DNA from 2 places in the Massilia sp. P2_C2 genome. Region 2 is predicted to be linked to the other one. Evidence: predicted binding sites of a transcription regulator. Region 2 holds the regulator's gene; the other holds the start of a gene.
The links. The regulator FNR, encoded in region 2, switches genes on or off when oxygen is low (the NO sensors DNR and NnrR bind a similar motif). The targets are predictions, from matches to a motif close to TTGATNNNNATCAA.
Positions count from the first base shown of each region.

Region 1 (4,027 bases), on a different contig from region 2:
TCCATGATGGCGTCCCTGGGGTCAGGCCGCGTCGGGCTGGGTATCACTGGCGCGCCGGTCGTGTGTTTGCACTTGTGCTTGCGCGGGCACGATCGGGATCACGCGTCCGGGCGCGCCGGCAACGACGTCGTGGTCGTCCTCCCCGCCCTCGAAGAAGAACTTCTTGCGCCCGAACGCGGGCTTCAGGTGATCGAGCCAGGTGGCGTCCGGATCGTATTTCGCGAAGAACGGCCGGCGTACCCAGTCCGGATTGCGCGCCTGCAGGAACTGCAGCGCGAACAGCTTTTCGCCGTTGATGGTCACCACGCCGTCGATCACGACCTTGCCGGGGAAGGCGCTCATCGACGGCCCGCGCACGGTGCGCGACAGGCCGGACACCATGCTGTACGCGGCCTGAAAGACCTCGTGCGCGCGCGCCAGCGGCAGGGCAAAGTAGTCGCGCGGCCCGGTGTCGCGCTCGACGAACATGTAATAGGGGATCGCCCCCAGGCGCACGCCCGTCGTCCACAGCTCGGCCCAGCTGTTCGGGTCTTCGTTGATGTGGCGGATCAGCGGCCCCTGCATGCGCAGGGTGGCCCCCGTGCCGACGATGCGCTTGACGGCCTGCTGGGCGATCGGCTGGCGCAATTCGGCGGCGTGGTTGTAATGTCCCATCAGCGCGAGGTTCTTGCCGGACTTGACCACCCGTTCGAACAGGCGCATCAGGTCGTCGCTGTCCTTGTCCGACACGTAGCGCTGCGGCCAGTACGCGACCGACTTGGTGCCGATGCGGATGTTCTGGATGTGCGCCAGTTGCGGCGCCAGCAGCGGCTCGATGAATTCGGCCAGCGAACGCGTATTCATGATCATCGGATCGCCGCCCGTGATCAGGACGTCCGTCACGTCCGGATGCGTGGCCAGGTAAGCCACCAGGTCGGTGCACTCGCGCGCATCGAACTTCATCTCTTCCATGCCGACGAACTGCGGCCAGCGGAAGCAGAACGTGCAATAGGCATGGCACGTCTGGCCCGCGCTGGGGAAGAACAGTACGGTTTCCTTGTACTTGTGCTGCAGCCCCTTGAGCGGCGCATCGTTCACGCGCGGCACGTTGTGCGTCATCTGGCCGGCCGGGTGCGGATTCATGCGCATGCGGATGTCGTGCACGAGCTTCGCGAGTGCGGCGTCGTCTTTCCTGACCAGCACCAGGTCGCGCAACTGTTCGTATTCGCGCGCCGGCAACATGTCGCGGTGCGGGAAGGTCAGCCGGTAAATCGGATCGTCGGGAATATTGCTCCAGTCGATCAACTGATCCATCACGTATTCGTTCGTACGGAACGGCAGCACATGGGAGACCACCTGGACCGCCTCCCGCAGGTCGGGGCTCATCCAATGCCACTGGCGGGCGTTCTGGATCGACTGGCGGGTATAGGGCTTGAACTTGGCGGGCGTTGCGTCGTGGCTCACGGGAGTTCTCCTGATGGGAAAGGTTGGCGATAAAAGGTGACGCAAGGAAATAATTGCCGTCAAGAACCGATAGTAGGCAGTCGACATCGCCACCGAGTTGCCGCGAGTCAAGTTTGGCCCTGCGAAAAATCAGTCTTGACGTTGCAAGCGCACGGCGGAGACCGCTTGCGTTTGCACAACAGCACGGATGAGGCGGCGGCGTAGAGTACGAAATGCAAATAGGCAACATTCAGACCTATCTTTTTTCTCCCGAAAGGACATCCTATGAAGCTGACCGCCACCGTAGTCGCAGCGTCCCTCCTGCTGTCCTGCACGAGCGCGCTGGCCTTTGACCCGACCGAAAAAGATGCGATCGCCATGGCCGAGCGCGGCGCCGCCATGGTCAAGGCCAAGGGCAAGGACGAAGTCATGAAACGCATCTCGGCCAAGGACCCGGAATTCGTCCAGGGTTCGCTGTACATCGACATGCGCGACGTCAAGACCGGCATCGTGCTGGCCCACCCCTACAACCCGTCGATCGTCGGCAAGGATTTGACGGACGTGCCCGATGCCAACGGCAAGAAATACCGCCGCGAGATCATCGAACTGGCCGCCGCCAAGGGCAAGGGCTGGGTCGACTACCAGTACAAGAATCCGACCACCGGCAAGATCGAGCCGAAGACGACGTACATCCTTCTCGTCGACGGCGTCGTGCTCGAAGCCGGGCTGTACAAGAAACAATAATTGCCTGCGGGCGGCATGCCCGTGATTGCGCGAAGGCGGGAGCGAAGCATGCTGAATAAACTACGTATCGGTCCCAAGCTGCTGCTGGCGCCCGGCTTCGCGCTGGTGCTCCTGTCGATGCTGTCCGGCGCCGCCTGGTACGGCATGGTGCGCCAGAACGCATCGCTGGAAAACATGGTGCAGGTCCGCGCCGCGCGGCTGAAAAACGTGGCCGACGTGGCGGGCGACGCGAAATACGTCCACGCCAACGCCTACCAGTTGCTGGCCTGGATCAACGGCAGCTTCGCCAGGAACCGCCTCGACGCCCTGATCGCCGACATCGGCAAGCGCCACGCCGCGGTACAGGCGCAATTGCAGCAACTGGTGCGCACGACGGACGGCGCGGAACGCAAACATGTGGAAGCGTCGCTGACGGCGCTGGCGGCCTACCGCAAGGCCGTGCAGGACACCATCGAGATGGCGCAGGTCGACCAGTCGATCGCCACCAACTCGATGCAGAAGGCGGAAAAGGAATTCAATGTGCTGAACGAGCAGCTGGCCCAGTTGGCCACGCTGGAAACGACGCTCAGCGAACAGGCGTATGCCGCGGCGCGCGCCGAATTCCACGGCCTGGGCACGGGCATGGCCGTGCTGGTCGTGCTGTCGATCGCCGTCTCGCTGGCGGTGACGATGTTCGTGCGCCGGGCCATGCTGCGCGACATCGGCGCCATTTCCGTCGTCGTGGGCGATCTGGCCGAGGGCCGCCTGTGCGCCAGCGCGCGCAACGACGGGCGCGACGAGATCGCCGACACGGCGCGCGCGCTCGACCAGACCATCTCCAACCTGAACCGGACCTTGCGCAGCGTGCTCGATGCCGTGCGCTCGATCGATACGTCGTCCAGGGAAATCGCCAGCGGCAACCTGGATTTGTCGAACCGCACGGAGTTGCAGGCCGGCTCGCTGCAACAGACGGCGAGCACGATGGAAACCCTGACCCAGGCCGTCAAGGACAATGCCGACAATGCCCGGCTGGCGACGGAACTCGCGGCCGAGGCGGCCCGGCTGGCGGCCGGCGGCGGGCAGGCCGTCGACCGCGCCGTGGCCACGATGGAATCGATCCGCGCCAGCTCGCGCAAGATCGTCGAGATCATCGGCGTCATCGACGGCATCTCGTTCCAGACCAACCTGCTGGCGCTGAACGCGGCCGTCGAAGCGGCGCGCGCCGGCGAACAGGGCCGCGGTTTCGCCGTCGTCGCCAGCGAGGTGCGCACGCTGGCCCAGCGCTCGGCCTCGGCCGCGAAGGAAATCAAGGCGCTGATCGCCGCTTCCGTGGCGATCATCGACAACGGTAGCGTCGCCGTGGGCGAGGCCGGCGCCAGCATGGGCAGCGTGGTCGCCTCCGTGCAGCAGGTGAACGACATCATCCACCGCATCAGCACCGCCAGCAGCGAACAGGCCGACGGCATCGCCGAAGTCAATCGCGCGGTCGGGCAGATGGACGACATGACGCAGCAGAACGCCGCCCTCGTCGAACAGGCCGCGGCGGCGGCGGCCAGCCTGCACGAGCAGACCGTGAACCTGGCGCGCGCCGTCGCGATCTTCCGCATCGAGGATGGGCAGGACGCGCCCGCGGCGGCGGAAGAGGATGCGCCCGTCGAGCGCCGCGCCCCGGACAGCCCGATGCGCGGCCGTCCCGCGCTCGCGCACCGGGCCGCCGATGCGGACACGCTCCCGCCGCGCCGCGCCGCCAACGGCTAGCGGAACGGCTTGCTGACCCAGCGCGAGCCGGCCAGGCCGAACCGCCAGGGTACGTCCACGGCCTTGGATATCCCGATGCGTGGCCCGGCCACGACCTCGATACCGCCTGGCGCCGGCACCAGTT
Region 1 covers NZ_JBFUDR010000093.1:6,510-10,536, forward strand. The annotation lists gene AC1DYX_RS13255 (MFS transporter) at 1-5, opposite strand, end outside; gene AC1DYX_RS13260 (KamA family radical SAM protein) at 22-1,443, opposite strand; gene AC1DYX_RS13265 (cache domain-containing protein) at 1,708-2,166, shown strand; gene AC1DYX_RS13270 (methyl-accepting chemotaxis protein) at 2,215-3,903, shown strand; gene AC1DYX_RS13275 (DNA-3-methyladenine glycosylase) at 3,900-4,027, opposite strand, start outside.
Region 1: the regulator FNR is predicted to act here: its motif matches at 1,541-1,554, upstream of AC1DYX_RS13260 (KamA family radical SAM protein).

Region 2 (4,027 bases):
AGATGTACGCCAAGCGCGAGGACATCCATCCGCGCGAGGTGAAGGGTCGCTTCGCCACCCTGCGCCGGGCCTGCGTCTGGCTCACGCAACTGCTGTACTATGGCCTGCCGTGGCTGTCCATGCATGGCCGCCAGGCCGTGCTGTTCGACCTCGGCGCCCGCAAGTTCCACCTGTTCGGCCTCGTGCTGTGGCCGCAGGACTTCATCTACCTGGCGGGCCTGCTTATCATCTGCGCCTACGGGCTGTTCCTCGTGACGGCCGTGGCGGGGCGCGTGTGGTGTGGCTATGCCTGCCCGCAGACGGTCTACACGGAGATCTTCCTGTGGATCGAGCGCCGCATCGAAGGCGACCGCAGCGCGCGCATCCGCCTCGACCGCCAGCCGTGGACGATGGAAAAGTCGGCCAAGCGCGGCGCCAAGCATCTCGCCTGGGGCCTCGTCGCGCTGTGGACGGGTTTCACGTTCGTCGGCTATTTCACGCCGATCCGCACGCTGGGCAGCGCCGTGGCGCACCTGGGCCTCGGGCCATGGGAAGCGTTCTGGATCCTGTTCTATTCGTTCGCCACCTACGGCAACGCGGGCTGGATGCGCGAGCAGGTCTGCAAGTACATGTGCCCGTACGCCCGCTTCCAGAGCGCGATGTTCGACCGCGACACGCTGATCGTCAGCTACGACCACGTCCGCGGCGAACCCAGGGGAGCGGCCCGCACCGGCAAGGCAGGGAAAACCGACGGCGACTGCATCGACTGCAGCCTGTGCGTGCAGGTCTGCCCGACCGGCATCGACATCCGCAACGGCCTGCAATACGAATGCATCGGCTGCGCCGCCTGCATCGACGCCTGCGACGGCGTGATGGACAAGGTGCGCAAGCCGCATGGCCTGATCCGCTACGCCACCGAAAACGCGTTGGCCGGCGGCTGGGATGCGCAGCAGATCCGCGCGCGCCTGCTGCGCCCGCGCACGATCGGCTACGGCCTGGTGCTCGTGCTGATGGCGGCCGGCATGAGCACGGCGCTGGCGCTGCGGACGCCGCTGAAGCTGGACGTGATCCGCGACCGCGGTTCGATGGGCCGCGAAGTGGAGGGCGGCCAGATCGAGAACGTGTACCGCCTGCAGCTGATGAACACGGGCGAACAGGGGCATCTGTTCCACATCGCGGTGAGCGGCATCCGCTCCGCCACCGTCGTGGACGAGGATATCGTCGAACTGGACGGCGCCTCCGCGCGCGCCGTGCCCGTGCGCGTGCGCGTCGCGCATGGCGCCGCACCGACGGGGTCGAACGCGCTGGCCTTCACCGTGACGGCGCAGGACGAGCCGTCGCTGCACGTGACCGAGAAGGCCGTCTTCATCGTACCGAGATAAACGACAACAGGATCAACAACATGCACGCGACTTCACACTCCACCGGGGCCGGCCCCTGGTACACCCATCGGTGGCCGTGGTTCCTGATGCTCGGCCCGGCCACGGTGCTGGTGGGAGGCGCCTTCGTCGCCTGGCTCGCCGTCGGCCATCCGGACGCCCTCGTCGTGGGCGACTACTACAAGCAGGGCAAGGCGATCAACCAGGAGCTGCGCCGCGACCGCGCGGCGACGAAGCTCGGGCTGACTTTGCAGGCACACTACGACGCGCAGACGGGCATGCTATCGGGCCGACTTGCTGCGCGCACGGGTACGGCGCAAGCGGCCCCGTTCACGATCTACCTCGCGCACCCGACGCTGCCGCAGCGCGACCTGCGCCTGTTCGTGCGTCCGGCCGAAGACGGCACGTTCAAGGTGGCGCTGCCCGCGCTGGAACGCACGCACTGGCAGGTCGTCGTCGAAGGCGGGCTGCGCGACTGGCGGCTGGCGAAAGGGTGGGATGGCGTGCGGACGCTTACGATCGTGGCGGATGCACCCTGACGTCCGCGTGAGCCCGATCAGGCCATCGGGCTGCACTGCTCCGTCCCGGCCGCCATTGCCTTCAGCCGCACGGGTTCGAGCAGCTCGACTTCGCGCTTGTCGACCTGCACGAGGCCCAGCTTCTTGAAACGCGACAGCAGGCGGCTGATGCTTTCGATGGTCAGGCCGAGGTAGTTGCCGATGTCCTCGCGCGACATGCGCAGCTGGAAGCGCGTGGCCGAATAGCCGCGTGCCGCGTAGCGGGCGGACAGGTTGATGAGGAAGACGGCGAAACGCTGCTCGGCGCGCATATTGCCCAGCAACAGCATGACGTTTTGCTCGCGTGTGATTTCCTGGCTCATGATGCGGTGGAAGTGGCGCAGCAGCGCAGGCACCTGGCCGAACAGTTCTTCCAGGTGCGCGAACGGGATTTCGCAGACTTCGCTGTCTTCCAGCGCGACGGCGTCGCAGTGGTGGCGGTCGCCGCTGATGGCGTCCATGCCGAGCAGCTCGCCGGCCATCTGGAAACCCGTGATCTGCGACTCGCCCGCCGCGTTGATCTGGTACGTCTTGAAGTGGCCGAAGCGCACCGCGTACAGGTTGCGGAACGGATCGCCCATCTTGTACAAGGGCTCGTCGCGTTCCAGGCGCCGGCGCTTGCCGATGATCTTGTCCAGGCGGTCGATGTCCGCGTCTTCCAGGCCCATCGGCAGGCACAGCTGGTGCATGCTGCATGCCGCGCAACTGATCTTCAGCGCGTTGACATTGATGGGTTTATCGAAAGTAATGGTATCAGCGGAAATCATGGAGAGCGCCTCGGGGTAGTGCCTTGATTATAGACGTATTCATGCCGTGATCCCGATGGAAATCAAACATTCATTGTCGCAGTGCTACATGAAGTGTAGTGTTCGCGCACGAATATGGCAGACACGGCACGCCGATGCCGCCAACCGTGCGCGGGATGAGCCATGCTAGATTCCGTCCATCGCAACGACGAGGATTCGGCATGCATGGCTCGACGGCCCTGGACCTGGCGCGCGTCCAGTTCGCATTCACGATGTCGTTTCACATCCTGTTCCCGGCCATCACCATCGGCCTGGCCAGCTATCTCGCCGTGCTCGAAGGGTGCTGGCTGATGACGCGGCGCCAGGTCTTCCTCGACCTGTACCACTTCTGGCTGCGCATCTTCGCCGTCGCCTTCGGCATGGGCRTCGTGTCCGGCATTGTCATGGCTTACCAGTTCGGCACCAACTGGGGTTTCTTTTCGGAGTATGCCGGACCCATCACGGGGCCGCTGCTCGCCTACGAGGTATTGACGGCCTTTTTCCTGGAAGCGGGCTTCCTCGGCGTGATGCTGTTCGGGTGGACGCGCGTCGGCCCGGGCCTGCATTTCCTCGCCACGTGCATGGTGGCGCTGGGTACGCTGATTTCGGCCACGTGGATCCTCGGCGCCAACAGCTGGATGCAGACGCCGCAGGGCTATCTCATCGCGGACGGGCGCATGGTGCCCGCCGACTGGTTCGCCATCGTGTTCAATCCGTCGTTCCCGTACCGCCTCGCGCACATGGCCAYTGCCGCGTTCCTGTCGACGGCGCTGTTCGTCGGCGCCTCCGCCGCATGGCACCTGCGGCGCGGCAAGGATGGCCCGGCGCTGCGCACGATGTTCTCGATGGCGATGTGGATGATGGTGGCCGTGGCGCCTGTGCAGGCATTCGTGGGCGACCTGCACGGGCTCAACACCCTGAAGCACCAGCCCGCGAAGATCGCGGCCCTCGAAGGCCACTGGCAGGGCGACGGCAAGCCGCTGCCGCTGCTGCTGTTCGGCGTGCCGGACATGGACGCCGAGCGCACCCGCTACGCCATCGGTATTCCGCGCCTCGGCAGCCTCGTGCTCACGCACAGCTGGAACGGCCAGATCCCGGGGTTGAAGGATTTTCGGCGCGACGAGCGGCCGAATGCGCTCATCGTGTTCTGGAGTTTCCGTGTGATGGTCGGACTCGGCCTGCTGATGATCGCGCTGGGCGCATGGAGCCTGTGGCTGCGCTGGCGTGGCCGGCTGTACGACACGCGCGCGTTCCTGCGCCTGGCGCAATGGATGGGACCCGCGGGCCTCGTCGCCGTGCTGGCCGGCTGGATCACGACGGAAGTCGG
Region 2 covers NZ_JBFUDR010000234.1:2,286-6,312, reverse strand. The annotation lists gene ccoG (cytochrome c oxidase accessory protein CcoG) at 1-1,361, shown strand, start outside; gene AC1DYX_RS22445 (FixH family protein) at 1,382-1,897, shown strand; gene fnr (fumarate/nitrate reduction transcriptional regulator Fnr) at 1,915-2,682, opposite strand; gene AC1DYX_RS22435 (cytochrome ubiquinol oxidase subunit I) at 2,883-4,027, shown strand, end outside.